Regions from separate parts of the Pseudarthrobacter woesei genome, predicted to be linked through region 1. Evidence: riboswitches for the same ligand, from Rfam matches in the RefSeq annotation. Region 1 holds a riboswitch; the other holds the start of a gene.

Region 1 (15,516 bases):
TCCCGACGTTGAGCAGGGGCCGGCCTGGTCATTGAGCCACGCAACGACGGACCCCTCGACGGATGCTGTCGCGGGCAGATCAACCATCGGCTGGGGCAACGTCCCCGAATTCGACTTTGACCGGGCAACCTACTGCCTCTGAGTACTTACGCTCCAGGCCGGCAACGTCCGCATTGGCCTCGACCAATTCATCGAGTGTAAGCCTCAGGTGCGACCCATCAGGCGATACGGCGACGATGTTCACAGCAGGGTCTGACGCCAACAGCTCGCTGCCATAATCGCCAAGTTTCCCCGGCGAACAGAGGGCTGCCTCGACTGTAATGTCAATGTTCGGGAACCGGGCCATTAGGTCCCGTAGCTTCGAGTCCACCAGACCGTGCCAGTGAACGACAATTCGGCTCCCCTCCAGCACTTCGACCGAGGCCAACCGATCATCCCCGGCAAGCTCCCGACTCAATGCGCTGGCCGTATGGGAGATGGCTCCGTCCGCTGGGGAGGTTTCAGGACTGACTGATGAGTTTGAAACCGGCGTTTCAGGCGTCGCCTCACGCGGGGATGGCCGGGCAGCGTCATCTCCCGGGGCTGAGGGCTCCCCAGCGGCGCAGGACGTAGCGAATAGAGAGAGGCTGAGCAGGACAACGGTTACGTGCCTGATCAACTCTGAACCTCTTTTTGCCGCGGCCATGCCTCATACTAGTGACCCGTCCGGGATAGGCCTACGCCGGCGGCCTGACCGCTGACCCCGCCGCCTTCGGCGAGCTATTCGTTCAGAAGCTGCTCCGGGAGTTACCGAAGGCCCATCCAGAGAGTGCGAAAGAATGAACCAATGAGCGACGCCGGCGAATTCATGGACCTTGCGCTGCAGCGCGAGTCGTCATGGAGCCGTGCGGAGGACACGCAGGCTCGGCTCGGCACCGCGTCGAAGGGCACCGAGCTGCAGTACTACGGCGCCTCGGTCGGAGCGGTGCGCGGAACCGTCCGCGACGCCCTCCGCCGCCACCCGGAACTGACGCACGATGACATCACTGCCCTCAGCTCGGAGTTGTGGGAGGTACCCGTCTTCGAGCGCCGCCTCGCCGCCGTCGTGCTCCTGCAGTCCAGCGTCCGCCTGCTGACCAACACGGACCTGACCCGGATCGAGCGCTTCATCCGCGAGGCGCAATTGCGCGGGCTCGTCGATCCGCTCGCCATCGACGTCGTCGGTCCCATGATCGCGGGGCTCGACGTCGTGGGCGGGGTGCGCGCGGACAGCGTCCTGGACCGCTGGGTGCGGGATCCCGACCACTGGTTGCGCCGTGCCGCACTGCTGTCCCCGCTGCGTGCGCTCCGGTCCGGTACGGGGGACTGGGCCCGATTCGTCCGCCGCGCCCGCTCGGTGCTGGCAGAGCCACCCGGGCTCAGCCGGTTGGACGACGACGGCGCGGCGATCGCCACAGAGGCGGTCTCCCTGGTGGTCGCCGACATGGCGAGGCACCGGCCCGAACTGGAGTACTGATGGGCCGATTCGCAGCGACGTGCCTACGCGGCCGGGCGGCGCTCCACTACAGCGTAGGCCTTGCCGTCCAGGAACTCCCAGTCGGTGACCACCATAAAGCCCGCAGCGTCAACGCGGTCATTCAGGACGAAGACGTCAAAGCCGCCGTCGCGGGGCTCAGCATCCCACGTGGACACATGCACTTCCCCGCTTTCCAGGACCAGCAGCTCGGTATTGACGCTGAAGTCCTCCCGAGGCTGGTTGCTTAGCTGGCAGATGGCGACGCAGTGGCTGGTGACTTCGCGGCTGTTCATTTCGGGCCTCCGCCTCGGGGGAACGCTGATGGCATCATCCTATGCCGGGGGCCGGGTCCAGCGGGTGCAAAAGACCGCCCGCGACCACCTCCTCCGTTACCTCAATGTGACATTCCGTGATCATACCGTTACCGTTGTTAGGTGCCTGTTGCTTCGAAACAGGCGCCCCCCAGCCGATTGCCTAACTCTGCCGCGGCCCGGGGGACAACTCGCAGCAACGTCCGGCAGAGACGGGGAAACCACTTTTGACCCGCTGTTCGCCAGGGGTCTTGGGGTGAAGCCGCACAGTCCGAAGTTAGGGCCAGAGTGCGGCCGGGTGCCTTCCATCCGAATCCGACAGCTCACCTCGCAGGCATTGGGAGAGGCTACCTTTATGACTTCCAGCAATACCCTTGCGCCTAAGCGCGCCGACCTTCGCAGCAAACGCCGTTCCGCAATCCTGTCCGCCAAGGCAGGCATCTTCGGCCGCCAGGCTGCAGTGATCGCCGCGGCCTCCGGCCTGGTGCTCAGCAGTGCCATGGCCGCCAACGCCGCCGAGGCCCCCGTCCAGCGCGACTCCGCACCGGCGTCGTCCGTCGATGTCAAGGGCCAGGTGGGTGCACCGGTCCTTGCGGATTCCGCAGTCCAGATCACCTTCGAGCGCCCGGCCGTGGCTACCGCCCCGGCCCCGGTGATCGAACAGCCCAAGCCCGTAGCAGCCCCGGCCGCCAAGGCGCCGGCAGCGGCCCCGGCAGCCGCCAAGGCCGCGGTGAAGGTCCAGGCAGCGCCGGTCGCTGCCGCCGCTCCCGCCGCAGCCCCGGCGGCCGGCGGCGTAAATGCCACTATGGTCTCCGCCGCTTACGGCCAACTGGGCATAACACAGGATTGCACCGCCTTGGTCGAGAAGGCCCTTGGCGCAGCCGGAATCCCCGTCGGCGACCTCGGCCCGATGCAGTTCATGAACTACGGCAGCGTAGTCGGCGATCCCCAGCCGGGCGACATGGTAGTTCAGTCCGGGCACATCGGAATTTACGTCGGCAACGGTCAGGTGCTCAGCAGCGGGATGAACGGCAAGAACCAGACAGTGGTTCACCCGCTGTCCTGGCTCACCGCCACCGGCCCCGTGACCTTCGTCCGCGCCGGCTAGCAGCACCCGCCAGCAGCGTGCAGAAGGCCGGTTGATCGGTTGCCTTGGGGGCCGCGGATCAACCGGCCTTTCGCGTGCCCGGGCCAGCCCGCCAGCCGGTCCGGCCGGTCAGCCCGCGTACCGCAGCAGCACCACGCCGTTGCCGAAGACGCGCGTCTCCAGCAGCCGGAGCTTTGTCAGCGTATCCGTCTCCTGAAACAAGGGCTTGCCGCGTCCGATCAGGACCGGGTGGACGTAGATCCGGTACTCATCGATCAGGCCGAGCCGCCGGAAGGCCGCCGCGATTTCGGCCCCGCCAAGCGCGAGGTCCCCGCCGGACTCTTCCTTCAGCTTCACGACGTCCTCAACGACGACGTCCCGCACCACCGCGGTATTCCAGCCGGCCTTCGCCAGGGTCCTGGAATAGACGATCTTGGGCATGTCCCGCCAGATCCGGGCGAAGTCGATCTCCGGTGCAGTGCTCGAGGGGTCCTGGTCCGCCGTCGGCCAGAACCCGGCCATCAACTCATAGGTGACGCGGCCGTCCAGAAAGGCGCCCATGGTCCGGAGCTGATCATTGAAGTGATGGTGCAGTTCCTCGTCGACCATGTGCCAGCTCAGGTCCTGCTCCGGGCCCTCGATGAATCCGTCCAGGGATATCTGCATCATCAGAATGACCTTGCGCATCGCGGGGCTCCTTCATCTGGCTGTGGGTTATCGCTCCAGCGTACGCCGGGGCCCGGACCAGAGGCAGGGTCAGAACCGGCGAGGCCGTCCGGCGCCGGGCGGCAGCATTGAGCCGAATCAGGCCGCACCGCCCGCATGCCATACCGGCAGCATCTTGCCGAAGCGCGGAATCTGGGCCACGATGAACGAACTGGACTGCCGCCACCGGCAGTATCCTGCCGGAGGGGAGGAGCCATGCGTGACGTGGCGTCGATTGCAGCGAGCATCCGCAGCGCCCGCAAGGACGCCGGCATCACGCAGGAAAACCTGGCCCATCTGGCCGGCACCTCGGTACGAACCGTCCGGGCGATCGAGACCGCCACCGGAAACCCCTCGCTGCGGGCCGTGATAGCCGTGAGCAACGTGCTGGGCCTGCAGCTTACGGTGCGCTGACTCCCGCCCCGGGAGGGTTCCTGCGGCCGGCACTGGACAGAAATCGCCGACAATCTGGGCCTGCCGCAGCGGCCGCAGCCTTCACCGAGCGCTAGTTGCGCTCCCGGCGCCGCGATCTGGGCGCCTGACCCAAGGTTTTCCAAAGCGAAAACTCTTGCGCTCGGAGCCCCCGCAGAGCAGAATTCAGAAACTTTGAAGCCCCTACCGCGGTTCTAGCCCACGGAGGATCAGCATGCCTGCGAACGTGTACGAGGCGACAGCCCACCCCAGCCCTTCGCTGTGCCGGGGATGAGGCCCGATGGAAAATTGGGGGCCCGGCCGCCACTACAGCAGCGGCCGCCACACGCATGTTGCCACCCGTCGGTCCGGCTGGCGCCTGCCGGAACCGTTGGGCCGGATCCGCCGGCATCGCCTGACGGCGGCCGCCGCCGCACTCGCCCTGGTTTCGGCGACCTCCTTCTGCATTGCAATCCAGGCCAGGGTGCCCGCCGACGCCGTTGCACCTGCCGGGGCGTCCGTGTCCGCCGCTCCCAATTCCCCGGGAACGGCCGGCGGGGAACACACGGTTCCTCCGGCGTCCGGGCTGCCGCCATCCGACGTGCTTTCAGCTGTACCGCCGTCGCAAGTACCGCCGTCGCAAGTGCCGCCGACGACGGCGCCGCCGCCGGACGCCGTCGTCCCGGCCGTTGCGGTGCTGTCCATCAGTCCGAAACTCGACGCCCAGATCAATGCCGTCATCACAGCCAACAGCCGCTACCAGGTGGGCGTGGCCCTGATTGATGTGACCGACGGTGTGGTGCATGACTACGGGGTGAAGGCAAAGTTCGTCGCCGCCAGCACGGCGAAGATCCTCGCCGCCTCGGCCTACTACCATCTGGTGGAAACCGGCAAGGCCTCCCTTGCAGCCCGGATGGGGGTATCAACGGCCGGCGTCCAGATCCGGCAGATGGTCCAGCAGAGCAACAACGAATCGTGGGCGCTGATCATGGCCGCCGTTGGCGCTAGGGGATTGACCGACTATGCGGCGTCAATCGGGATCACCTACGACCGCACGCTCAACACCCTGACGCCCGCCGAGACGGCGCGGACGCTGTACCGGCTGTACACCGGCCAGTTGCTCAACGCGGCGAACACGGGACAGTTGCTGTCCTACCTGCAGCACACCAACTATGAATCGCTGGTCCCGGCCGCCGTCCCCGCGGGCATCACCGTTTACCACAAATACGGCCTGCTCTTTGGCAACCTGCATGACGCGAGCATCCTGGTGCAGGGGGAGCGGGCCTATGTCTTCGTCGTCTACACGCTGGGCCGGGATACGTCCGACATGGCGGCCCGAACCCGGGTCATCCACCAGCTGACCAAAACGATTGCGGCCGGACTCTTCTGACGGCCGTTCCCCCGAGGGGCCGAGAACCGTACGCTGAAGAAGGGAGGTGAACGCCATGAAAGCAGCACAAGGAGACCGCATCATCATCCGGGGCACAACGGTCGAATCCTCGGACCGGCACGGTGAAATCCTGGAGGTCAGGGGATCCGACGGGTCGCCGCCGTACCATGTGAGGTTCGACGACGGCCACGAGACAATCATGTTTCCCGGCGGCGACTTCGTCGTCGAACCCCGCCCAACAGCCTGACGGCCCGGCCCGGAATCCCGGCCCTAGAAGCTGGACGAACTGCCGGAGCCGGAGAAGCTTCCGCCGCTGCTTCCGTAGCCGGTGGTGCTGCCGCCCCCGCCACGGGCGCTGCCGACGTTGCTGACGCCTGTGTTAAAGCCGGAATTGAATGTGGGAACCGAAAAGAAGTAGTAGGACGGGTAGACCGTGCCCAGGATGCTGGGCTCGTAGGTGCGGCCGTACTTCGCCTTGGTCCCGGCTTGGGCGCTCTCCATCTCCTTGCGCATCAGCGCGGCTTCCTTGTCGTTCTTCGCGAAGCCATCGATGACGGTGTCGGCGTGGTTCTTCAGCAGTTCGGAGAGGTGGGTGCGCGCGTCCCGCAGCCGGTCGAGGGCCGTTTCGGGGGTGATTGTTCCGTCCGACAACTCGGACGTCCAGCGTTCGAGTTCCCGGTGGCTCTGATCCCGGAAGGACCGGAGAGCGGCCGCCGTCGCGGAGTCGCCCTCGGCATGGCGCTTACTGAGCATCTGTTCGAGGGCGGCGAGGTCGTTGCGGAAGGGTGCCAGCTGCCGGTCCCAGGCCGGGGCCCATGAGCTGCCCCGGTTGAGCAGGGCATTGGTGTCCGCGATGACGTCGTCCAGGACGTCGAGTTCCTCTGCGGCGTCGGCGAACTGCCGGACCGTTCTCAGGTTGGGCCGCCGGCTCAGGTCCCTGGCGGCCAGGGCGTGCACCTGGTTGGAGAGTCCGGTGGCGGTGTTGTACTTCGCCATGAAGGTGCGGTGCTTCTCCAGGACGGTGCTGCCATAGCGCGAGGCTTCGGGGATGGTGCCGGCATTGAGCTCGGTGACCTGCAGGTCCATGCTGACGTTGGCGTAGCTGGCATCCCCGCGGGCCAGTGCCTTGCGGCTGTCCACCCGGGTCCGCCAACGGACGATCAGCCAGGTAGCAGCCCCGGCGACAGCCACAGACGCCGTCGTCCAGGCCGTGATGAGGAAGGCGGTGGACCGGTACCAGGGCTGGTTGATCAGTTCCGCGCCGCGCTGGATGCCGGCAACGGTGCCGTCCGTCCACTGGGCATCGCGCAGGAGTTCTTTGGACGCGTTCTGGATGTCATCGCGCTGTTCGGGGGAGACCTTGCGGTCTTCCCCCATATAGGTTCCGACATGCCGGCCCACCGGGTCGAGGGCGAAGATGAACAGCCCGTCCGCCCACTTCTGCCCGTCGGCGCTGATCCAATCGGGATGCTCGGCGCGGGCAAAGCGCAGGACTTCCTCGTTGAGGTTGTCCGCAGCGGTGCCGTTGTACGTATACACGGCCACCTTGGTGGGCTGGTAGAACTCGATGGACTGCACCGCCGGCAGCAGGGTGTTTCGGTCCAGCACTCCCGCCCGGTCCTCCACAACGACGTCGACCGGCCGGACCGCGTGTGCCGCCGGTCCCGCGCCCACCAGTCCGATGAGGACCAGGACCACGACGCCGAGGACTTTCCGCAGAATACCCATTTGTTGAGCGTAGTGCCTGCCTCCGGCCGCGTCGACGGGAAGTGCGCGCCTGCCTTCGCCTCCTGCCGTAGCAGCGGTTCGGCTAGGCTGGCCACCGAAGCCTGCAGGGAAGGGAAGCGTGCGCCGGTGGTCAAGGATACTGAAGGGCGGCTGCCGTCGTGACGGCTCCCGGCCCGGTTGACGATCTCACCGGTGTTGTCGGGTTCGCCGCCCGCGCCGTCGATGCGCTGGGGGAGTGGGGGGTAGGGCTGTTCACCCTGGCCGAGACGGTATTCCCGCCGATTCCCAGCGAACTGATCCTTCCGCTGGCAGGCTTCCTGGCCAGGCTGGGTTCCATGAACCTGGTCCTCGTCTACTTCACCAGTATCCTGGGCGCGTATACGGGCGCGCTGCTCCTGTACTGGCTGGGAGCGTGGCTGGGGCTGGATCGTTCGATCCGTTGGCTGTCCCGGCTGCCCCTCGTAGACCGCGCGGACTTCGAACGGGCCGCCGGCTGGTTCCGCCGCCACGGAAGGTCGGCGGTGTTCTTCGGCCGGCTATTACCGGGCGTTCGCAGCCTGATTTCGCTGCCGGCCGGTGCCCAGAAGATGAACCTTGTGACCTTCAGCCTTTTCACTGTCGCGGGGAGCAGCCTGTGGAACGGTCTGCTGATCGGGCTGGGGGCCCTGCTCGGGTCGCAGTACCGGCTCATCGACGAGTATTCGCGCTTCCTTAACTACGCCGTCTACGCGGCCGTGGCCGCGGTCGTCGGGTGGCTGATTGCCCGTAACGTCAAACGCCGGAGGAACCGGACCGGCCGGGACCGCTGAGTGCGTCCGCCGCCGAATGAGGCCTAAAGACACCGTGACGGGGTGCCGTTGCTCCTCCATACTGACGGCATGAGCCCAGAGGCGAAAGACCCCGAGCCGCAGCCGCCGCCGGCAGCCACCCCTGCGGAGCCGGCAGCACAGGAGCAGGCACTGCGGAAGCAAGACCGGACCCTCCTCGCCATACTGGCCGCGATCGCCGTACTGGTAATCGTGGCCCTGGTTGTTGTGTTCACCCGCGGGGAGCCGGCGGCGCTGGACGAAGGCACTCCCGCCGGTGTGGTCCAGCGCTATTCCGCCGCCGTGATCGCCGGCGACGAGACCGCCGCTGCGGCATATCTGAGCGACTCCGCCAGAAGCTCGTGCGTCAACGTGGAACGGATGGCAGTGGACAACCTCCGGGTCACCCTGGTCGCGACGACCGAACGTGCGGAGTCTGCCGATGTGAAGGTACTGATCACGGTGTCCGAGGGCGGCGGCCCGTTCGGCAACGCCGAGTACCAGGTCGACGGTGGCTTCGATCTGGTCAAGTCCGGCGGCAAATGGCTCATCGACAACGCTCCCTGGCAGCTGACGGTGTGCCCAAACCAGGCGGTGAAGCAATGAGCGCCGGCACGGACGTGGGGTCGGCGCAGCGCACCGTGCGGCGTCTGATCACGTACGCGCTGCTGTTCGCACTTGTGGTGATCGCCGCCGTCGGGCTCAGCGGACTGGTGGGACGGCTCCTGATTGCCGGCACGGAGCTGGCTGTGGGGGACGTCGCCGGGCTGGCGCGCTCGCTGGCCTTCGCCCTGATTGGCGGCCCCCTCGCCGCGGTCCTGTGGTGGGCGGTGTGGCGCAGGCTCGGCGACGAGTCCGAGCGTGCCTCCGTCGGCTGGGGCCTGTACCTGGCCGGAGCCTGCGCGTTGTCCCTGATCATTGCCACCAGCAACCTGCTGAGCACGCTCGCCACGCTCATCGGCGGGCAACCGCCGCAATGGCGGCTGTCGCTGGCCACCGGGCTGGTCTGGGCCGCCATCTGGATCTGGCACCGCTGGATGTGGCGGCATGACAGGAAACGTCCCGCCGACCTCGCCGACGTTCCCACGGTGATCGGTACTTACTACGGGCTCGTGTTGGGCGTCGGCGGCGCCGTCACGGCGCTGTCGGCCCTGCTTGATGCGGCCCTGCGCGGAGCCACGGTGGTGGCAGCCGTGGGCGAGCCCTGGTGGGTGTCGGTGCTGCAGTCGCTCGCCTGGGCCGCGGGCGGCGGGCTGGTCTGGTGGTGGCACTGGAAGCACGACGGCGGCCAGCGGCTGCGCACCGGGCTCGCCAACGTGGCGCTCATCCTTGTCGGCGTACTGGGCGCGGGAATCCTCACCCTCGGCGGCGCCGGAGTTGCGCTGTTCGTGCTCCTCCGCCTGGCGTTCGACCGCGCCGGTCCGATGGCTGTCCTGCTCGAGCCACTGGCCCCGGCGCTCGCCGCAGCCGCGATCGGCTCGCTTGTCTGGGTCTACCACCGGGGCCTGGCGCGCGGCCGGGCGGACTCCACCCGGCTGGGCGGGAAGCTGGTGACCTCCGGCGTTGCCCTGGTGGCAGCCGCCTCCGGAATCGGCGTGATCGTCAACGCCGCCCTCGCGATGGCTGCGGCCCCACTCGCCGGCTCCGGGGTGCGCACGCTGCTGCTGGGCGGGATCAGTTCGCTCCTGGTGGGCGGCCCGGTCTGGTGGATCTCGTGGAAACCGCTGTCCTGGAAGCCCGCGGCAGGTGGATCCGGGGCAGGGTTGAGCGCCCGGCGCGTATATCTGATCGTGGTCTTCGGGCTGAGCGCCGTGGTCGCGGTCATCACCCTGCTGGTGATCGGTTTCAGGATGTTCGAATACTTCCTGGCCGACGTCGCCGGCGGGACCCTGGTGGAGCGGATCCGAGCCCCGCTCGGCCTGCTCGTGGCCACCGGGCTGGCCGCCGGGTACCACTTCGCCGTCTGGCGGCACGACCGGGCCGTCCTCGCCGCAGCCGGGCCCGCCCGGAAGCGGACCATCGGCCACGTCATTCTGGTTACCGGCTCCGATCCGGCACCGTTGCACCGGGCCATCGAAGAGGCCACCGGCGCGGTTGTGACCGTCTGGCGACGGGCCGACGCCGGCCCGGCTGCCGCAGCTGCCGCAGCGTCTGCGGACGCGGCGCAACCCGCAGGCCGGCTGGCGGCAGCGCTGGAGGGCGTCACCGGAAAACGGGTCCTCGTGACGGTGAGCCCGGACGGCAGGATCGACGTTGTGCCGTTGCTGGGCTGAACTGCGTCGAACCCTGGCCGGCCTCACCAGCCCGCATCACTGGCCAGCGCTTCCCGGGCGCAGTACATTGTGGCTTAACGGCCCACCCGGCCGACTCCACCGACGCTGAACCAGAGGTGCACCATGGCTGGAAAATTCGAGGTCTACAAGGACAAGTCCGGCGGATTCCGCTTCCGCCTCAAGGCCTCCAACGGCGAGGTGATCGCCTCTTCGCAGAGCTACAAGTCCAAGGCCAGCGCGCTGGGCGGGGTCGAATCCGTCAAGAAGAACGCGGCGTCCGACGTCGTCGACCTCACCGAAGAGGCCCCGGGCAGCATTGCCGGCGTAACGGGCTGAAGCAGGCGGCGGCTACTCCGGGTCGAAGGTCCGCTTGTAGCTTTTCACCGCGTTGTTGACGGTGGGGAAGAAGTGGTCCGGGCCGAAGCGGCTGCTGACGCCGAAGCGGATCAGTCGGTCCTTGACCGGTCCCTTCATCTCCGCGAAGACCAGGTTGATGCCGCGCCTGGCGAGTTCGTCGTCGAGCGCCACCAGGTCATCCAGGGCGGTGGTATCCAGATCCGTGATGGCCTCGGACGCCACGATTACCCAGTGCACCGGTCCGCGGGCGTTGGCCACCAGCGTCCTGATGTGCTCGGTGAAAACGGCCCCGTTCGCGAAGAACAGCGGGGCGTCGAAGCGTGCGATCACGAGCCCCGGGACCCGCTGGCCCTCGGGGTGCCGGCTCAGGTCGTGGTAGCCGGGCACGTCCGCCACGCTGCCCAGTTCCGTGCGGTAGGGATCCCAGGCGCGCAGGACGAATGCGATCAGCGACAGGCCGATCGCCACCACAATGCCCTCAAGTACGCCCACAAACGCGACGCCGAGGAACGTCGCGGCCAGCAGCGCGGCTTCCGTCCGGCTCATCTTCAGCAGCCGCCGCAGCGTCCCGATGTCCACGATCGATGACGCCGCAACAATCACGACGCCGGCGAGGACGCTTGAGGGCAGGAATGACGTCACTCCGGGCGCCACGATCATGAACAGCACCACGAGGGCGGCGGCAACGACTCCGCTCAGCGGGCTCTTGGCACCGGCCTCGAGGGCGATCGGGGTGCGCGAGGTGCTGCCGGAAATCGGAAAGCCGCCAAAGAGGCCGCTGGCCACGTTCGCAACTCCGAGGGCACCCATTTCCTGGTTCCCGTCGACTCGGACTCCGTTCCGGGCGGCGAAGCTCTTGGAGAGGACCGAAGTATCGGCAAAGGCGATCAGGGCGATGCCGGCCGCCGGGCCGAGCAAGGCGATAACGTCCGCCAGGCTGATGCCGCCGAGAGCCGGCGCCGGCAGCCCCCGCGGCAAGGCACCCACCGTGGGGAGCGTCGTCGTCAGGTCCAGGGCTGCCGTCAGCGCTGTGGCTGCCACGACGGCGATCAGCACGCCTGGGAGCTTCCACGGCAGGAAGCGGCACACGACGATCACGGCGATGGTGCCTGCACCAAACAGCAACGCGAGGGGATTGATGGCGCCCTGGGCCACAGCCTGGGCGGTGCCTGTGGCGGTGTGGACCAGTGAGCCTCCGATGCCCGGGATGCCGAGCAGCTTGGGGAGCTGGCTCAGCATGATGACCAGGGCGATTCCGTTGAGGTAGCCAACGCGGATTGGTTTGGACAGCAGCCCGGTAACGAAACCCAATTTGAAGACTCTGCCGGCCAGGAGCAGTCCGCCGATCATGAGGGCCAGAACGCCGGCTAGGGCTACGGCGTGATCCGGTTCCGCGCCGGCAAGAGGCAGGATTGCGGCGGCGATCATGGGTGCCAGGCTGGAGTCCGGGCCGATGATCAGGACCCGGGAGGGCCCGAACACGGCATAGGCGAGCAAGGGGATGATAGAGGCGTAAAGACCCGTGACAGCGGGCAGTCCGGCGGCCTCGGCGTAGGCCATGCCGGCCGGAATGAGGAACGCGCTGAGGGCTGCGCCGGCGGCCAGATCGGATTTCAGCCAGGGTCGCTGGTAGCCACGGAGCAGCCGGAGGCCGGGCGGTAGTCTCTCAGCCCACGCCCGGCGCACGGTGTCGGGCTAAGCGTCGGCAGGAGACGGCGGGCCGTCAGTTGACGGGGCGTCCTGGCCGTACTCGGCGGAAATCAGGATCGGGAGGTGGTCCGAGGCGCCGCGCGGGAGGGTTTCGACGCTTTCGATCTCGAGCCCCTGGGAGGTTGCGAAGTCGAAATGACCCTTGAAGACCTTGTACCGCGTGTAGGTCCGCCGGTCGCTGAGTGTCAGGTCGTAGCCGGCGTCCTTCATCTGGGCGGTGAGGTACTTGGTGAAGAACGGGTAGTTGAAGTCGCCCACCATCAGCGACATCAGGCCGCCGCCCATGCTGAGCAATTCGGCATGTGCTGCATGGATCTGGTTCCGGCGCAGCGAGTTCGAGGCGGTCAGGGGGGCCGCGTGGAACGACGCGATGACCAGGTCGTGGTCGGTCTCGTTGTCGATCACCCGGGTGCCGATCAGCCGTTCGTGGGCGGGCGACAGGACGCGGTCGTGCAGCGACTTCTTCAGGGCAAACGTCCTGGTCTCGTAGGCCGTGAAGCGGTCCATGCGGTAGTAGATCGCCAGGCCCAGCCGATTCCCCTTGGTGGCGTCTGCAAGGTGGAGATCGCCGATGGTTTCCGGCAGGTCGTCGGTGTCGCACTCCTGGAGGCACAGAGCATCAATCTCGAATTCGCCGGCCAGGTCAACCAGTTCACCACTGGCTTTGTGCTTGCGGAGGTTGTAGCTGATGACTCGAATCAGGGGAGCACCTCTTCGGAGGATAGTCGTGGAAAGCCTGATTCCGAGTCTACCCAGTCAGGCGGATCGACCGGGAACAGTGACGGCACGGGTCCGGCCCGGCCACAGCGGCCCATATCGCCGGGATGCTGCCGGGTCTACCGCGTGCCGCGGCTGGGCAACGATTCGGGGACGACGGTCTTGCAAGACTGTCCGCCCGGTGCTAGGCAGCCAATAATGTGGAAATGGCGGATCCTTGCAGACATCCAGATTTCGATCACGGCCGGCGATCTTCCGTGGTCTTTGCCGTCAGTGCCATCCTGGTAGCTGGTGCTGCCTCCGGATGCGCTTCCTCCTTGGGGAACGGAGAACCCCCTTGTTTCCCGCCCGCCTTTTCGGTGAACCCGTCCGGTGCCAAACCCGGCGACAAGGTGACGGTCACGGCGCCAGAGGCTGACTGCAATCCCCGCTATGGCGGGAACGCCCGCATCCAGGTGACTGTCACCGATGCGACGGGCATCGAGGTGGTCAACACCACTGTCCCGATGAATGACGCGGGCCGCTTCATTTACAGCTTTGAGGTCCCGGCTCAAACGGCCGCGGGCGACGCGGCGGTCGCGGCCATCCCGGACAACATCGACTGGTGCGATGACACGGGCAAGAACAACCGTGCCGAGGGGGCACCTGCCACTCTGCAACGGGCATCGTGTGTCCTGCCGATGAAGCCGCTCAGCATCACCCGATAGGGGCATGTCGCGTCTCTCAATCACCGGTTGGGTCATGGGGATGGCGGGCGGCCCATCCTTCGAAGCCGTCACGATGCGAGTCGTCCGGCACAGCAGCCAAATCCAAATCCGTCTGCACCAGGTGGTCACGACCGTGCAACGGCCACGGAACCACACGGCAACACCATGAGGACTCCTGCCATGGCAGCACGGGATAGGGTGGATCGGGATTCTCCGATTGAAGCTGCGAAAGGGTCGACGTTGACTGCTGAACTACCGGTGCTGGCCGAGGGCGATTTCTATTACGAGGCACTGGGCGGCGGGCGGTTCCGCTCCACCATTCATGCCCAGGGCGCCTGGAACGTGCACGAGCAGCACATGGCGCCAGCGTCCGGCATCATGGCCGACTGCCTGGACCGGCACGAGCCGCGCGACGACATGCGTATGGCCCGGCTCAGCTACGAGATCCTCGGACTGATCCCCGGCGGCGATTTCGAAGTCATCACCACGACGCTGCGCCCCGGCCGGACCATCGAACTGGTGCAGGCAGAACTGGTGGCGGGCGGCCGCACGGCCATCCGGGCCACGGCCTGGCGGATGATCATGTCCGACACCTCCGCGGTCGCCGCGTTCGAGGACCCCAGGATCCCGGCGCCGGAGGACTGCGAGCCGTACGACGCCTCAAGCGTCTGGCCGGGCGGTTACATCGCCTCGCTCCAGATGCGGATCGCGGACGGCCACCGCGCCGGTTCCGGGACCGTGTGGCTGCACACCGAGCACCCCCTGACGGACCAGGAGGACAGCAGTGACCCGGCCAGGCTGATCGGGCTGGTGGACACCGCCAACGGGATCGCCGCCCGCGTCCCGCCGGGCAAGGGCAGCTATGCCTTCCCCAACCTGGACCTTCAGATCCACATGTACCGGCGCCCGGAAGGGGAGTGGCTGGGCCTGGACAATGAAGTCTCGTTCGGCACGGACGGGATCGGCCTGACCTCGACGGTGCTGCACGACCTCACAGGTCCGTTCGGCCGGGCGGAACAGATCCTGACGCTGCGGAAGTCCTAGGACCCGGCCGGCTCCGGCGCCTGCCCTGCTATCGGAACACGAGCCAGCCGACCACGGTGGCCAGGCCCGTCAGCACGGCGCCCCAGGCGATGTCGGCCACCACAATGATGAGCGGCCAGTTTTTCAGGGTCGCGGCGTTAGTGAGGTCATAGGTGGCGTAGGCGAAGGTGCCCAACGCGGCGCCGTAACCCAGCGCGGTGAGCCAGCTGCCGCCGTCGAGCGCCGGCTGGAGGGCGAAGAAGACGATCCCGATGATGTAGAGGACGTAGAAGACGACGGCGTACCCTAGATGGGGCTTGTCCGCCATGAGGTGCCCCAGATGGCTCCGGTAGAACTTGCTCATTGACTTGAGCCAGACCGAATCGATGACGGCGAACGCGGCGGCTACGACGAGGAACTGCAAGATGACCATAAGGGAGCATAACAAGATGCCGGAGGCAGCGGTGGCACCACGGACGCTGACGATTTTCCGGCAGGACAAATCCCTGGGCGCCGCCGCGGACCTGGACTTCGCCGTCGAGCTCCTGCGGAAGGTCAAGACCGGCGAGGTGGGGCCCATGCTGCGGCTGTACCGGCCGGCTCCCACCGTGGCCTTCGGACAGCGGGACACGCACCTGCCGGGCTTCGACGCCGCGGCACAGGCCTGCCGCGATCTGGGCTTCGAGCCGCTGGTCCGCAAGGCCGGGGGACGCGCCGCCGCGTATCACGAGGGGACCCTGGTGATCGATCACCTGGAACCGTCCACGGATGCGATCGCCGGCGCCAAGGGGCGTTT
Region 2 (15,516 bases), on a different contig from region 1:
TCCACGTCGAATCCGGGCGCGGTGCCGGCGGTTCCGGCGGTCACGCGAACGGCGCCGCCCGGGAAACAGACCCGGACGACGCCGTCGATCCCTGACGCGTCAGCGGTCAGTGTGCTGCGTGCTGCGTTTTGTCGAGCCGGAAGATTACTTCTTCAGCTCGCCCACGACGAAGTCGATGCACTCCAGCAGTGCCGACACATCGTCCGGCTCGATCGCCACGAACGTGGCAATACGCAACTGGTTGCGTCCCAGCTTGCGGTACGGCTCGGTGTCCACGATGCCGTTGGCGCGCAGCACCTTGGCGATCGCCGCGGCGTCGATGGAGTCGTCGAAGTCGATCGTCGCGATCACGTTGGAGCGGTCCTCAGCCTTCGCCACAAAGGGAGTGGCGTACTCCGAGGCCTCGGCCCAGCGGTAGATCCGTCCGGCCGAATCCGCCGTGCGCGCCGAGGCGAAGTCCAGTCCGCCGCTTGCGTTGAGCCACTGCACCTGGGCGTCCAGCGTGACCAGCGTGGCCAGGGCCGGGGTGTTGTAGGTCTGGTTCAGCCGCGAGTTATCAATCGCCGTCTGGAGGTCCAGGAAGTCCGGGATCCAGCGGCCGCCGGCCTTGATCCGGGCCGCACGCTCCAGCGCTGCCGGAGAAAACAGGCCAAGCCACAGGCCGCCGTCGGACGCGAAGTTCTTCTGCGGGGCGAAGTAGTAGACATCCGCCTCGGCCACATCCACGGCCAGGCCGCCGGCCGCGGACGTGGCATCGACCAGCACAAGGGAACCTTCGTCGGAACCGGCCACACGCCTGACCGGGGCGGCAACGCCGGTCGAGGTCTCGTTCTGGGGCCACGCGTACACGTCGACGCCGGCCTCCGCCTTGGCCTCCGGACGCGTGCCCGGCTCGGACTTGATGATGGAGGATTCCGCGAGGAACGGTGCCTTGTTCGTGGCCGAAGCGAACTTCGAGCCGAACTCGCCGAAGGACAGGTGCTGTGCCTTGTTCTCCACGAGGCCGAAGCTGGCAATGTCCCAGAACGCCGTGGAACCGCCGACGCCGAGGATGACCTCATAGCCTTCGGGGGCGCGGAAAAACTGGCTGAGGCCATTACGCACAGAGCCAACGAGGCCCTTGACCGGCGCCTGGCGGTGGGACGTACCCAGCAGCTTCGTCGACGCGGCGAGGGCATCCATCTGTTCCGGACGGACCTTGGACGGTCCGGCGCCGAACCGGCCGTCCCTGGGCAGGAGGTTTGCGGGGATCGTGATGCTGGTGTCGCTCACAGTGGCTCCAATTTTTGATCTGGTACAAAGCGCTGGTACAAAGTGTGGCTCCGGAGCTGGCCCGGCGGGGTGGCTGCAACGGAGCCTACTTTCATTCTGCCTGACTGCGCCGGACTGGCGGGAAAGGAGCCCGACATAGTCCGGTCATTGAAAACGTTGCCGGGGTACCGTGGGGCGCCGCGAAATTATCCGGACAAATTCAAAATAGGCTAGGCTGTCCTGCGAGCGTACGGCCGAGCTCGCCAGGGCTCATCCTGCACGCGGTACGTGGGAATGACGCAAGGACAGCGCTCGAGGAGCTGAGCTGAATGACGGATCTGATCGATACTACGGAGATGTATCTTCGGACCATTCTGGAGCTTGAAGAAGAAAACATCGTCGCCCTCCGCGCGCGCATCGCCGAGCGGCTCCGCCACTCCGGGCCCACTGTTTCCCAGACCATCGGACGCATGGAACGCGATGGTCTGGTGGTTGTTTCCGGCGACCGGCACCTTGAGCTGACCGAAACCGGCCGGAAACGTGCCATTGAAGTCATGCGCAAGCACCGTCTGGCCGAACGCCTCCTGGCCGACGTGATAGGCCTCGATTGGGCCTACGTCCACGAGGAAGCCTGCCGCTGGGAACACGTGATGAGCGAACGCGTGGAGCGGCGGATCTTCGAACTGCTCAACCACCCGACCGTTTCCCCGTACGGCAACCCGATTCCTGGCCTCGCCGAACTCGGAGGCCCGCCGTCCCCGCCGCACCCGGTCGGTGTCGTGAACCTGCTCGAAGCCATGGCCGGCTACGGAGCCGATTCCCGGATCACGGTCAACCGGCTTGCCGAGCCCATCCAGGTGGAGCCGGAACTGCTTGTCCAGCTCGACGAGGGCGGGATCCGTCCCGGTGCCCGAGTCTCGCTGGAGCGCGTCGGCGAATATATCTCGGTCCGAGTGCCGGATATCGAGGGGGCCCTCGAGCTGCCGCCCGAGGTCGCCGCCCATGTTTTTGTTACGGTCGGTTAACCCCACTTCAGCCATCACTTGTGGGATGACCCACAAGTTGTGCACTACTGCCGATAACGGATTTATCACCGGGCGGCTTAATCGCCTATAGTTGATGACTAGTACCGATACCAAAGCGTTATCTGATCCGAAGCCGAGCTCTGCCAGCGGATCAGTCGCAGAGTCACCTTCTGGCAGGGGCGGGGGAACCACTTCCGGCTGTTTCAACACAGCCTTGGGGTGAAGTCCGTCAGCGGCAAGCACACTCCAGTGAGGGACTTTTTTTGGATGCCTCTGTGTCTGGGTGCTTGCTACGGCGGACCGGGTCTTTGATCTCTCTGACCCGAATCCGACAGCTAACTTCGCAGGCTATCCAGAGAGGAACCGTTCTTGACCACCCAGACCGCCAGGGGCCGCCGCCGTGCGACCGGCCCCGCTCCGGAGCCGCGTCCGACCGCCGCCTCATTGGCCGACCGCCCACGCGACGCGCACCGCGATGAACGCCGCGGCCGCCGCAGCCCGTTCCGGCAGGTCACCGACTTCGCCGCCGCCAGCGGTGTTGGGCAGAAGGCCGGCATTGCCCTGGCCGCCACGGGTCTGATCCTGACAGTCACGGTCCCCGCGACCGGTCCGGTCACGGCCACCAACGCCGGTTCGCCCGCCGGATCAGTCTCCGCCGCCGCCCAGCCGGATGTTACTGCCGCTGCCGCCGCCAAGATCGACTTCAACCGCACCGCCGTCACCACCCAGGGTGATCCGGACGGCAAGCTCAAGCAACTGCTGAGCGCCCAGGCCGCCGGCACCATCACGCGTGCCGCCTCTTCGGGAAGCCTTGGTGCACCACTGGATCGGATGGACACCGTTTCAGCCTTCGGGCTGCGCGTCAGCCCCATAACCGGCGGTTCCGGCGAGTTCCACCGCGGCCAGGACTTTGCGGCCCAGTGCGGAACAGCAGTCCACGCTGCCGCCAGCGGCACCGTCACGTTCGCTGGATGGCACCCCTACGGCGGCGGCAACCGTGTGGTGATCGACCACGGCAACGGCCTGGAGACCACCTATAACCACTTGTCCTCCTCAAGCGTCCGCGTCGGCCAGCAGGTCTCCCGCGGCGATGTCCTGGCGATGAGCGGGACCACCGGCGCCTCCACCGGCTGCCACCTCCACTTCGAGGTCATGGTCAACGGCGAAGTCGTGGACCCCACCGGCTGGCTCTAAGCCAAGCCGATGGGTCACTCTCGCATTCCTGTGACACGCCGTGATCTGAATGTGACATTGAATCCCAACTGCTGTACCGTATGAGGTACGCCAACTTTTCCGAAGTTGGCGCTCTTGAGTGGATTGCCTAGCTCTGCCACCGCTCAAGGTCCGTTCGCATTACATCGTCTGGCAGGGGCGGGGGAACCAATTTTGGTCTTCGAAAGAAGACCTTGGGGTTAAGTCGCAAAGCTTCCCAGGAAGCGGCGCGGCCGGGTGACTCCCATCCGAATCCGACAGCTCACCTCGCAGGCATTGGGAGAGGCTACTTTTCGTGTCTTCACGCCACAATGCTGCGCTTCACCGCGCTTGCGCGGCTCTTACGAGCCCGCTGGAATCCAACGTTCGTGCTGCCCTTGCCGGCGCCCGGAATGGATCCCACACCGCCGTCTCAATCTCTGCTGAGTCCGGCCCGCAGGCCAAGCACCTGCATGCAGTTCCCGTTTTTGGCGCGTCTTCGCATTACACCCTTCGCTAAGTAACCCATTCGGGGCGATCCGGCGTACCCCCAAGATGCCGGAGCGTCCTCAGACTGCGCCCAAAAAGCGCTTTCCAAGGATCACGAAAGAGAGAACTTAATGACTACTCGTGCAATCGCACGGCACCGCGCCGAGGTCACCAAGACCAACTCGCTGGCTGTCATTGCCAAGGCTGTCGGCGACAACGCCGGCGGCATGGGCCGCCAGGCTGCAGTTATCGCTGCCGCTTCCGGTTTGGTTCTGACCAGCGGTATCGCAGCCAACGCTGCTGAGGCCAATGTTCAGCGCGAATCCACCTCCGCTTCCACGCTCGAAGTCCAGTCGGCATCTCCGGCAACCATCTCGGCTGCTTCCACGATTGCGATCTCCTACGAGAAGCCGGCAGTCACCACCACCCCGGCTCCCGTCGTCGAGGCCCCGAAGCCGGTCGTCAAGGTCCAGGAAGCTGCGACCGCTGCCAAGACCGCCAGCACCAAGGTCGGCGCCACCGCGGCTGTTGCCGCACCGGCTGCCGCTGGCGTTGCCAGCGGCAAGGGCTCCACGATCGCGGCTGCTGCCTACGCCCAGCTCGGCGTTGCGCAGGACTGCACCGCACTGGCCACGAACGCACTGGCCGCTGCCGGCATCAACTACCACGGCTGGCCGGCAGGGTACCTGTCCCTCGGCCGCACCGTGAGCGCCGCTGAAGCGCAGCCGGGTGACCTCGCCTACTACCAGAACGGTGGCGCGGGTATGGCCCACATCGCTGTATACGTCGGCAACGGCATGGCCGTCCACGGCGGCTGGAACGGCGGAACCACCTCTCTGCAAAGCGTCAACGTCGGCTCCGGCCCGGTCTTCATCCGCGTCGGCGGCTAAGAGACCAACTGCCAGCAACACCAAGGACCCCTGCCCCTGCGGCAGGGGTCCTTTGTGTTGCCGCGGGATGAATTTCAGCCGACACGGGTATCCTCCGGCGAAAAAAATTCGGTGATCCGGCACTCGCGTGTTTACTCTTGTGGTGTCGATCCATAGCCCGACCATGCACAGGGCAGCCGGCCCTCGTGCCCCTGGCGGGTGCGGCCGTGAAGAGGTATGCGGATGCGCACTCTCGTTCTGAATGCTGGATATGAACCGCTGGCGGTAGTGACCTTCCGCCGGGCGCTCGTTCTTGTGCTGACTGGAAAAGCCAGTGTCGTGGCCGAAGGCGACGATCCCGTCGTCGGGCCAACGGACATCCTCGGCCGGCCGTCGGTGATTCTGCTGAATCGCTACATCAGGCCCCGGTACAACACCAGGACGGCTGTCAGCCGCCGTGGCGTGCTCCGCAGGGACGGACAGCGCTGCGCCTACTGCGGTAAAGCTGCCCACACCATCGACCATGTCCACCCCAAATCCAGGGGCGGAGCTGATTCGTGGGAAAACCTCGTCGCCGCCTGCCTGCGGTGCAACAACACCAAGGGTGACCACACGCCGGCCGAGATGGGCTGGAAACTCAGCTTCCTCCCGGGGCCGCCGAAAGGCGCGATCTGGCAGATCAAAGAACTGGAAAAGCCGACGCCGGCCTGGGACCCGTTCCTGTTGCCGGAATCTGCTGCCTGACCCGGCCCGCCGCTCCCGGGTGAACGTGCCTGGGCCGCGCTAGGCTTGGCCGGTGGAATTCGATGCTGTCATTCTCGCCGGCGGGCGCTCCTCCCGCCTGGGTGGCGTGCCCAAGGCCGGGCTGGTGTACCACGGCGCCACCCTCCTGGCGCGTGCGCTGCAGGCCGCGCGGGACGCCGGGACAGTCGTCGTTGTCGGCCCGGACCCCGGAACGCTTCCCCGTGGTGTGCTGAGCTGCCGCGAGGACCCGCCGTTCGCCGGACCCGCCGCCGCCATCGCGGCTGGACTCTCAGCGCTCCAACTGCACCATGCTGGGAGTGGGAGTGGGAGTGGGAGTGGGAGTGGGAGTGGGGGTGTTGCGGCACCGCCGCTGACCCTTGTCCTGGCCTGCGACATGCCGCGGGTGGATGCCGCGCTGCGTGTGCTCTTCGAAGCCGCCGGAACCACCCGGCGTTCCGGCCCGTCCGCGCCGGAGGCTGAGCCCCAGGGCGACGGGGTCATGGCGCTTGCGGACGGGCGGAGGCAACCCCTTGTCGGCTTATATGGCACAACTGCGCTACAACGGTGCGTGGACGAAGCTGGGCGCCGTGGCGTGCTCACAAACGCCTCAGTATTTGCCCTTCTTGCTAGTCTTGATGTGCGGGAAGTTACTGTCCCCTCCGGGGCCACGGATGACGTGGATACGTGGGACGATGCCTCCGCACTTGGGGTATCCGGCCTGGTTCACGGCCACGATCCGGGCAACGGGTCCGGAGCCCCGCAGCTGAACCCAACCTTGGAGGCAAACGGTGAAGAGCCAGGATGAAACGCTGGAAGACTGGTGCCGTGCCCTGCTCCAGGCCCTGGAACTGGAGGACGTCGAGGTGGACGTCAACGAGGTCCTGGCTCTCGCGGGTGTCGCAGCACACTCCATAGTGCGCCCCGCCGCCCCACTTACCACCTTCATTGCCGGCTTTGCCGCGGGCCTGGCCGCCGGCTCCGGCCAGGCCACCGATGCTGTCTCCATGCAGGCCGCCATGGCCGTGGCCCGGAAGCTGGCCAAGGACTACGAGGCTAGCGAAGCTTCCGGGGCATGAGAACTGCACCCCCTCACGGCAGGGCGGCAGGCGGGGTCGGCCAAAGCCCAGACGGCCCTGCCGGACCGGCGGAGCCCGGACCGGCGGAGCCCGGACCGGAAATGCCGCACCGGCACCTCGCCCACACCTGGCAGGAAGCCCGGCAGTTCGCGTTCGACTGCGCTTCTCCCATTCCTGCCGCTCCCGTGCCGCTTCGCAGCGCGCTGGGACGCACCCTGGCGGCGGACGTGGCGGCGCTCCATGACATGCCCCACTATCCTTCCTCGGCGATGGACGGCTGGGCGGTCAACGGCAGCGGGCCCTGGATCCTTGCGGAACCCGGCCAGCGGCTGGCTCCGCACCAGGCAAGCCCCATCGTCACGGGCGGGCTGATCCCGGCCGGCGCGAAGGCCGTGCTGCGCAGTGAAAGCGGCAGCATCCGCGGGGACGAGGACGGGCTCCCGGTGCTGCAGACCGGCGGCGCCGCCAAGCCCGGGGAGCCGCGAAACGGCGAACACATCCGCAAGGCCGCCGAGGAAGCGGCCGCCGGTGACCTGCTCATCGGCGGCGGCACCATCCTTAACCCCGCCCATCTTGCCCTAGCTGCCCTGGCCGGCCACGACACCCTGCCCGTGCTTGGCAAGGCGGTGGTCCGGCTTGTACTCACCGGCTCCGAGGTCGTGGCCTCGGGCCTCCCGGAGCCCGGGGAGGTGCGCGACACCTTCGGCCCGCAACTGGCCGGCGTCGTGGACATGCTCGGCGGCATCTGCACCGACGAGGTCAAGATCGGGGACAGTTACGCCGAATGGCTCGCCGCCCTCGAGGACATCGAACCGGCCGGCGCCGACGGGGAAACTGCCCCCGGAGCGGCCGCTGCACCTGCGCCGGAGACGTTGCCCGCCGACGTCGTCATCACCACGGGCGGGACGGGCCGCTCCGGAACCGACCACCTCCGGCGCTCGGTCACCGAGCTCGGCGGTCGGCTGCTGATCGACGGCATCGCGATGCGCCCCGGCCATCCGGCCGTTCTTGCCGAGCTGCCCGACGGCCGCTTCATCCTGGGCCTGCCGGGTAATCCGCTCGCGGCCATGATGGCGCTCTCAACCATCGGCGCCCCGCTCCTGGCAGCGCTGGGGCACCGGCCGCTGCCGCCCGTCGGCGAGGTGCCCTGCGGCTCGATGATCGAACCGGATCCTGGCCGCACCCGGCTGATGCCGTTCCGCCTTCTCTACGGCATGGCGTCGCCGGCGCGGCATACAGGTCCGGGGATGATGCGGGGCCTGGCCGCCGCCGACGGTGTGCTGGTGGTCCCGCCCCACGGCGTGCAACTGGGGGAACTGGTCCCGGCCTTTGCGCTGCCGTGGGGCGCCCCCATCCCGCAGCCGGCAGCCGCCGGAGCGAAAGCGAAGGCCGCCCCAAAACGCCCCACCCGAAAGCCCGCCGGCACCGACGGGCCGGTGGACTGGAGCGCTCTGCTCGGATAGCCGGCAGCGCTTGGAAAACACCGTGCTGGCCACCCGGCCGTGCGCTTGCAATGATGGATCTATGTTGGTTAGGAGTACCTGATGGGCCGCGTAACGCAGCGCCGCAAGGTGCACAAATTTGTCCTGGACGGATCCCCCCAGGCGCTCGAGTTTCCGGTCCGCCACCGCGAGGACATCCTGGCCGTTGAAGAACCGCTGGAAATCCGGATCGGCAGCCTGTCCTACTCCGTCACGATGCGGACTCCGGGCAACGACTTTGACCTCGTGGCGGGGTTTCTGGTCTCCGAAGGCGTCATCTGGAGCCCTGAACAGCTCGTCTCCCTGCGGTTTTGCGCCGGCGAAGACGAAAACGGCGCCCAGACGTTCAACGTCGTCGAAGCCCAGCTGCGGCCCGACGTCGAGCGGCCGGACACAGGACGGAACATCTTCACGTCGAGTTCCTGCGGAATCTGCGGCACGGACTCGATCGAAGCCGTGCATAAGTCCTCGCATTTCAGCCCTGCCGCGGACCCGCTCACGGTGCCGCTGGAAACGCTCGCGTCGCTGCCGGAGTTGCTGCGGGAGGCCCAGGCCGTTTTCGACGTCACCGGCGGGGTTCATGCCGCGGGGCTGTTCCGGATCGCCGGCGACGGCTCCGCTGAACTGCTTTGCCTGCGCGAGGACGTCGGCCGCCACAACGCGGTGGACAAGGTGGTTGGCTGGGCCCTGCGCGAGAACATGCTGCCGTTGAGCGGAACCGTGCTGCAGGTATCCGGCCGGGCCTCCTTCGAACTTGTGCAGAAGGCCGCACTCGCCGGCATCCCGGTACTGGCGGCGGTCAGTGCGCCGTCCAGCCTGGCTGTCGAACTGGCGGAGGCCAGCGGAATGACCCTGGCGGGATTCAGCCGCGGGACCTCGCTGAACGTGTACGCCGGGCAGGGCCGTGTGTCCGTGCCCGCGTCCGTGGCGGGCTGACGGTCACACTTGGCCGGGCGCTTGGCCTCAGGCGCCCGGCGAAGTAGGTTTTATCCACCGACTGGATGCGATTCAGCGGCATCCACGCCAGCGAAGAGGATCACATTGCACGACGACCGCCGTCTTACGGAAGTCCGGCTGGACCGCTTTGTGCGCGAACGCATCATCCCCGCGGTCTACCCGCGCAGTGTTTCCCTCACCCTGAGCAGCTGGGATGTTCCGGATGAGCCGGTGCCGGTCATGGAGGCCCTCCGGCAAGAGTTCACCCCGCAGGAGCAGGGGGCGGCCTGGGGGAAACCCTGGAGCACCAAATGGCTGAGGCTGCAGGGCGACGTCCCGGACGGCTGGGGGACCGGGGTGGACACATCGGTGGAAATCGTGGTGGACCTCGGCTTCAGCGCAGACCTCCCCGGGTTCCAGTGCGAAGGAATCGCCTGGCGGCCCGACGGAACCATTATCAAGGCCATTTCCCCACGGAACCAGTACATCCCGCTCAAGCTGCTGGGCAGCGGCGTTTCCGTCGATTTCTACGTCGAGGCCGCGGCGAATCCCGACCTCTCGCAGGGATGGACCTTCGCAGCCACCCCCTACGGCGACAAGGCCACTGCGGGCAACGATCCGAAATACCGGCTGGGCCGGATCGTCATCGCCGAGCTCGACCAGACCGTGTGGGAGCTGCAGCAGGACATCTGGACGCTCAGCGGGCTCATGCACGAACTGCCGATGGAGCTGCCCCGCCGGCACGAGATCCTGCGGTCGCTGGAGCGGATGCTGGACATCCTGGACCCCGACGACGTGTCCGGAACCGCAGCCGCCGGCCGGGGCGCCCTCGCCGGTGTCCTGTCGCGGCCGGCCTACGCCTCGGCCCATCAGCTGCTCGCCACCGGCCACGCGCACATCGACTCCGCCTGGCTGTGGCCCGTCCGGGAAACCATCCGCAAATGCGCCCGCACGTTCTCAAACGTCGTCGCGCTGATGGACGAGGACCCCGACTTCGTGTTTTCCTGCTCCTCGGCCCAGCAGTTGGCCTGGATCAAGGAACTGTACCCGGAGCTTTTCGGGCGGATCCGCGAAAAGGTCATGACCGGCCAGTTCGTCCCGGTGGGCGGCATGTGGGTCGAATCGGACACCAACATGCCCGGCGGCGAGGCGATGGCCCGCCAGTTCCTGGAGGGCAAGAGCTTCTTCCTCGACGAATTCGGCGTGGAATGCCAGGAGGCCTGGCTGCCGGACACGTTCGGGTACTCCGCGGCCATGCCCCAGATCGTCAAGGCCGCCGGCAGCAAGTGGTTCCTGACCCAGAAGATCTCCTGGAACCAGGTCAACAAGATGCCGCACCACACCTTCAACTGGGAGGGCATCGACGGCACGCGGCTGTTCACGCACTTCCCGCCGGTGGACAGTTACAGTTCGGAGCTGAGCGCCCGGGAGCTGGCGCATGCCGAGCGGAACTACCGGGACCACGGCCGCGGCACAACATCGCTGGTCCCGTTCGGCTACGGCGACGGCGGCGGCGGACCCACCCGCGAGATGCTGGCGGCCGCGCGCCGCACGGCGGACCTCGAGGGATCTCCAAAGGTCCGGCTCGGCTCGGCCGCGAGCTTCTTCGGCCGGGCAGAAGCCGAATACCGGTCGCTTCCCGTCTGGGTCGGCGAAATGTACCTGGAATTGCACCGCGGCACCTACACCAGCCAGGCCAAGACCAAGCTGGGCAACCGGCGCAGCGAGCACCTGCTGCGGGAAGCGGAACTCTGGTGCGCCACGGCCGCGGTGCGCGGCGGCTACCGCTATCCGGCGGCCGAGCTCAAGCGCCTGTGGCGCCTCGTCCTGCTGCAGCAGTTCCATGACATTCTTCCCGGCAGCTCCATCGCCTGGGTGCACCAGGACGCCGAACGGAACTACACCGCCGTCGGAAACCAGCTGGAGGCGATCATCGCGGATGCGGCAGTGGCGTTGCTCGGCAGTGGCGAACGGGAGTTCTTGCTCAACGCAGCCCCGCACCAGCGCCAGGGCGTCCCCGCCCTCGCCGCCGCAGAGCCGGTCCGCGCGGAACACCCCGTGCTGGTCACCGAGTCCGGGGGCGGCTTCAGCCTGGACAACGGCATCATCCGGGCCGTCGTCAATGCAGACGGGCTGCTCGCGTCCCTCATGGACCACGCCAGCGGGCGCCAGGCGATTGCGCCCGGGCAGTGTGGCAACCTCCTGGAACTTCACCGGGACACTCCCAACGAATGGGATGCCTGGGACATCGACGCTTTCTATCGCCGCAACGTCGTTCCGCTGACCGAGGCCCGCTCGGTGACGCTGGAACGCGGTGGCCGGGATCCTGTCGTTGTGGTGGAACGGCTGGCCGGCTCATCCACGGTGACGCAGCGGATCTCGCTCGAGGCGGGCAGTGATTCCCTGGCGATTTCCACTGCCGTGGACTGGCAGGAGAGCGAGAAGCTGCTCAAACTCGGGTTTGCGCTCGATGTCCGGGCGGACCGCTCGGCCTCGGAGACCCAGTTCGGGCATGTGTTCCGCCCGACCCACCTCAACACGTCCTGGGAGGCGGCGAAGTTCGAGATCTGCGCGCACCGGTGGATCCACGTCGCCGAACCCGGCTATGGGGTGGCGGTTTCCAATTCTTCCACCTACGGCCACGACGTCACCCGGCACATCCGGGAGGACGACGGCGGGACGACCACCACCGTGCGGCTCTCGCTGCTGCGCGCCCCCAAGTTCCCGGATCCGGGCGCGGACCGCGGCCGGCATGAACTGAACGTGACGATTAGGCCCGGTGCCAGCATCGCCGGGGCCGTCGAGGAGGGCTACCGCACCAACCTGGCGCCGCGCGTGGTCAGGGGTGCCCATGGGGTGGAGCCGCTGTTTACCGTGTTGAACCAGGCGCTGGTCATCGAAGCTGTCAAGCTCGCTGAGGACGGTTCGGGGGATGTGGTGGTGCGCTTGTACGAGTCTCTGGGGGAGCGGTCCACGGGAATCGTGACGGCCAACTTCGACGCTTCCGGTGTCCACACCGTGGACCTCCTGGAGCGGCCGATGGTGTCACCGGGCGTGACTGCGGGCCGTAATACCGCGGAACTGGCCCTCCGGCCCTTCCAGCTTGTGACCTTAAGATTCGTGCGCCAAGGCGGGCGCCCCGACGCCCCCTGACGCCGAAGAATCCCGTTAAACAGGCTGAGTGGGAGCGGTCCTTCCGGACCGCCACCACTCATCCCCCCAATGGCGCTTGGACGACTGCCTCGGCTTCGCACGGTTTATTCCCGTCCACGAAGCGATTGCCGCTTTCACACATTCATGATTCTCTCACGGTCTAATGATTTTGTGAACGCCCTTTCGCCGTTCTTAATTAATGTTGCATTAGCGTTACCAGATTTGCTGGCGATCAGCCCGGAGAACCAGAACAGGGCGAGGCCCAGTACATAGCCCAGGACCGCTGAGTAATTGATCACATGCTGTCCAAGCGCCCACTCCGGAGGCGCGAAGGACGCCGGAATGCTCACGACCACGGCGAGGGCGCCGAGGAGCGTCAGCAGCGCAGCTGCCCGTACGAGCCGCGGCAGCGGGGTCCTGACCGCAGCCAGCAGGGGGGCTATAAGGATGATTGAGATGAAAGCCGGGTAGCTGCGGCCGGCGGCGGCATAGATCGGAGCGAGGACGGCGTTCCGCCCGCCGCTGGGAGAGAGCGCCTCCAACCCGGCAGAGGACCCTCTCGTGTCCAGGAGGAGGAAGAGCACCGCCACGGCCACGCAGCTGATGCCCAGGGCCCAGCGCCCCGTCCTCCCTGCAATCAGTCGGTAGCCCCTGGCCGCTGCGAGTCCACTGGCCACCCGCAGGCCGACCAGCAGGACGGCGGCGAAGACGAGGAACCGCAGGATGAGGTGGGTGAGGTTCCAGCCCCCCAGCACACCGTCGATCACTTCGTAGGGGCCGGAGACAGCGAGCAGGCTGCACAGCGCAGCCAGGAGCAGGATGCCAAAGACGGTTCTGTTTCGTCCCTGCAGGGCATCCGGAACGCGGAGGAGGAGCACGGTGCAGCACACTGCCAACGTGCCCCATTCAAGGATGGCCATCATCCCGGAGTCGTCCAAGTCGCTCCCTGCTCAGCTCACGGTCATCATCAGGAGACGACCGGTCGGGCCGCCGGCGTGCGCCTCGCCATCAGGCTGGAGATCCAGACGAAGGCCAGTCCCAGGGCGAGGCACAGAACAGAGGTGTAGTTGATGATGGCCTTCACATATCCAACTTCCGAGGGGATCAGGGGGAAGAAGGTGCCAAGCGCCATGGATGCGAAGGCGACGGTCAACAGCAGTGCTCCTATGCGTATAGCCTGGGGCAGTCTCTGGCTGATGGCCCGATAGGTGGCGGGAAGGATGCACGCTGCCACGTACGACGGGTAAAGGCGGCCTGCCGCCGCATACGATTCGATGAGTGCAGCGTTCTCAGGGCTCTTGGACGGCAGAGTGGTCAACCCGGTGACGGTCCCCGCGGTGTCGGCCAGCAGGAAGAGTGCCAGGGTCGCGATGCCAATGAGGGAGAGGATTCCAATTCCCACCGGCCCAACGATGAAGCGGATACTCCTCTGAGCATCGAACCCCTTGGCGATCCGGTACCCGGACAGCAGGACCGCCCCGTAGATGATAAAGCGCAGGATGAGGTTCGTGTAGTTCTCCGATCCAAGCCAGGAATCGATGGCGGTATAGCTCGCGTCCATACTCAGCAGAATAGCCACCGTCATAAACGCGAAGATGAAGAACAGCGACCGGTTCTCACCCCGTAGAGCACTCGGAATGCGGGCGATCGCGACGAGGGCGCAGACCGCCAAGGTGGTCCACTGCAGCATCGCGATCATCCGAGGTTCTCCCATATCTTTTCAGCTTGTGCTTGCTCCTGCTCGTGCCGACGAAGTGTCTTGCCGAGGGCTTGCAGTCGCTCGCCGGCAAGTGCCGTGAGTTCGCCGTCGGAAAGCGCGTCGAGGGCGGCCTGCCTGGCCCCGGGCGGCCAGCCTGCCTCGGCTTCCGTTATCAGGCCCGTTGCGACGAGTCCGCCCGTGAATCCTATTCCAGCCGAGCGCGCCGTCGCGACGGCCAGTTCCGGGGAGAGCCGGTTCGCGGTCAACTGCGCCGAATAGTTCTGCGGCGCGACGCCGGTGGCGGCCGAGACCCGGTGCCGCAGCTCGCCGTCGTCGATCGCATCAACCCAGTTCCGGACCGACGTGGCATGCGGGGCCGGGCTGAGCGGCGGCGTCCGCGAACTGCCGTGATCCCCGTAACCGCCGTACGCCGGAGAAGAGCGGGAAATGACCGCGCGCAGCAGATCCATGGTGGCAATCTGGCTGACCAGCTCGGCGGGAGCCGGCCGCTGCGGCTGCCCGGCCAGTCCGGCGAAGCTGTTGAAGGAGGCGAGGGCCGCCAAGGGACTCAATCGCAGGGCGCGGCTGATGCTGACGAGGGTGGTTTCGGCCACTTTCCCGCGCACCAGCTGCTGGGCCAGGGTGGTGCGCTTGATACCGGAGATCCTGCAGATGTCGGCCGTGCTCAACGTCGGAGCAACCCTGTGAAGCCAGAGTTGGAACGCCTTTGCGGGTAATGGCATCTATGGCTTCCTGCGGAATCGGTTGGACGTGTTTCTTCCGGCGTGCGCTTGCGACGGCTCGGCCCGGGCTGTGATTTTACGCGAGGTGCTGATTCAACTATGCTAAATGCTCGAACCCGCTGGTCCGTACACCCCCCAAGTCCGGACCGGCGGGTTCTTTTATGCCCGGCGGGATTTCGGCTGCTTTTCGGCGGTTTCCTGCCGTGGCGGGCTGCCGTCCGGGCTGCCCGTTTTGGGCCGCGGTGAGAGGATGGACTCATGACTGCAACCCTTGTTGCCAAGGACCTTTCCGGTGGTCACGACCACCGCACACTCTTCGCCAAACTCTCCCTGACCGTCGCGCCCGGCGACGTCGTCGGCGTCGTGGGTGCCAACGGCGCGGGCAAATCCACCCTACTCCGGCTGCTGGCCGGCGTCGACGAACCGCAGGAGGGCACCGTCAGTCTCGCCCCGGCGGACGCGTTCGTGGGCTGGCTGCCGCAGGAACACGAACGGATTCCCGGCGAGACGGTGGGCGGCTACGTCGCCCGCCGGACCGGCTGCGCGCAGGCCACCGCGGACCTGGAGTCCACGGCTGAAGCTTTGGGCGCAGGAGCGCCCGGCTCAGACGACGACTACTCCCTCGCCTTCGACCGCTGGATGGCCTCCGGCGCCGCCGATCTTGAGGACAGGATCCCGGCTGTGCTGGCGGACCTCGGACTCGAGGTAGGCCACGACGCCGACATGACAGGGCTCTCCGGCGGCCAGGCCGCCCGGGTGGCGCTCGCCGCGCTGCTGCTGAGCCGCTTCGACATCGTGCTCCTGGACGAACCGACAAACGACCTGGACCTCAACGGCCTGGCCAAACTGGAGGCCTTCG

The links. Region 1 has a riboswitch for cyclic di-AMP ahead of ACZYZE_RS18230 (NlpC/P60 family protein). Riboswitches for the same ligand answer to the same signal wherever they lie in the genome.
Region 2: it holds a riboswitch for cyclic di-AMP, as region 1 does, so the genes downstream of both, ACZYZE_RS07815 (M23 family metallopeptidase) here and ACZYZE_RS18230 (NlpC/P60 family protein) in region 1, are expected to answer to the same signal.

The regions. Positions count from the first base shown of each region.
Region 1 covers NZ_JBVAYU010000021.1:255-15,770, forward strand. Annotated here, with positions in the region: gene ACZYZE_RS18220 (DNA alkylation repair protein) at 827-1,495, shown strand; gene ACZYZE_RS18225 (hypothetical protein) at 1,519-1,788, opposite strand; cyclic di-AMP (ydaO/yuaA leader) riboswitch at 1,957-2,157, shown strand; gene ACZYZE_RS18230 (NlpC/P60 family protein) at 2,162-2,914, shown strand; gene ACZYZE_RS18235 (dihydrofolate reductase family protein) at 3,023-3,580, opposite strand; gene ACZYZE_RS18240 (helix-turn-helix transcriptional regulator) at 3,815-4,012, shown strand; gene ACZYZE_RS18245 (serine hydrolase) at 4,311-5,399, shown strand; gene ACZYZE_RS18250 (DUF1918 domain-containing protein) at 5,455-5,646, shown strand; gene ACZYZE_RS18255 (DUF5129 domain-containing protein) at 5,670-7,127, opposite strand; gene ACZYZE_RS18260 (DedA family protein) at 7,286-7,936, shown strand; gene ACZYZE_RS18265 (LpqB family beta-propeller domain-containing protein) at 8,006-8,539, shown strand; gene ACZYZE_RS18270 (DUF5671 domain-containing protein) at 8,536-10,206, shown strand; gene ACZYZE_RS18275 (YegP family protein) at 10,330-10,542, shown strand; gene ACZYZE_RS18280 (SulP family inorganic anion transporter) at 10,555-12,249, opposite strand; gene ACZYZE_RS18285 (endonuclease/exonuclease/phosphatase family protein) at 12,259-12,972, opposite strand; gene ACZYZE_RS18290 (hypothetical protein) at 13,350-13,697, shown strand; gene ACZYZE_RS18295 (thioesterase family protein) at 13,938-14,741, shown strand; gene ACZYZE_RS18300 (DUF2177 family protein) at 14,770-15,153, opposite strand; gene ACZYZE_RS18305 (lipoate--protein ligase family protein) at 15,146-15,516, shown strand, end outside.
Region 2 covers NZ_JBVAYU010000004.1:76,629-92,144, forward strand. Annotated here, with positions in the region: gene ACZYZE_RS07800 (MFS transporter) at 1-95, shown strand, start outside; gene serC (phosphoserine transaminase) at 145-1,272, opposite strand; gene ACZYZE_RS07810 (iron-dependent transcriptional repressor DtxR) at 1,581-2,276, shown strand; cyclic di-AMP (ydaO/yuaA leader) riboswitch at 2,428-2,641, shown strand; gene ACZYZE_RS07815 (M23 family metallopeptidase) at 2,646-3,470, shown strand; cyclic di-AMP (ydaO/yuaA leader) riboswitch at 3,609-3,778, shown strand; gene ACZYZE_RS07820 (NlpC/P60 family protein) at 4,088-4,846, shown strand; gene ACZYZE_RS07825 (HNH endonuclease) at 5,069-5,569, shown strand; gene mobA (molybdenum cofactor guanylyltransferase) at 5,694-6,374, shown strand; gene ACZYZE_RS07835 (DUF6457 domain-containing protein) at 6,358-6,645, shown strand; gene ACZYZE_RS07840 (molybdopterin molybdotransferase MoeA) at 6,747-8,108, shown strand; gene fdhD (formate dehydrogenase accessory sulfurtransferase FdhD) at 8,190-9,062, shown strand; gene ACZYZE_RS07850 (alpha-mannosidase) at 9,168-12,215, shown strand; gene ACZYZE_RS07855 (hypothetical protein) at 12,350-13,153, opposite strand; gene ACZYZE_RS07860 (hypothetical protein) at 13,183-13,929, opposite strand; gene ACZYZE_RS07865 (hypothetical protein) at 13,911-14,657, opposite strand; gene ACZYZE_RS07870 (ABC-F family ATP-binding cassette domain-containing protein) at 14,916-15,516, shown strand, end outside.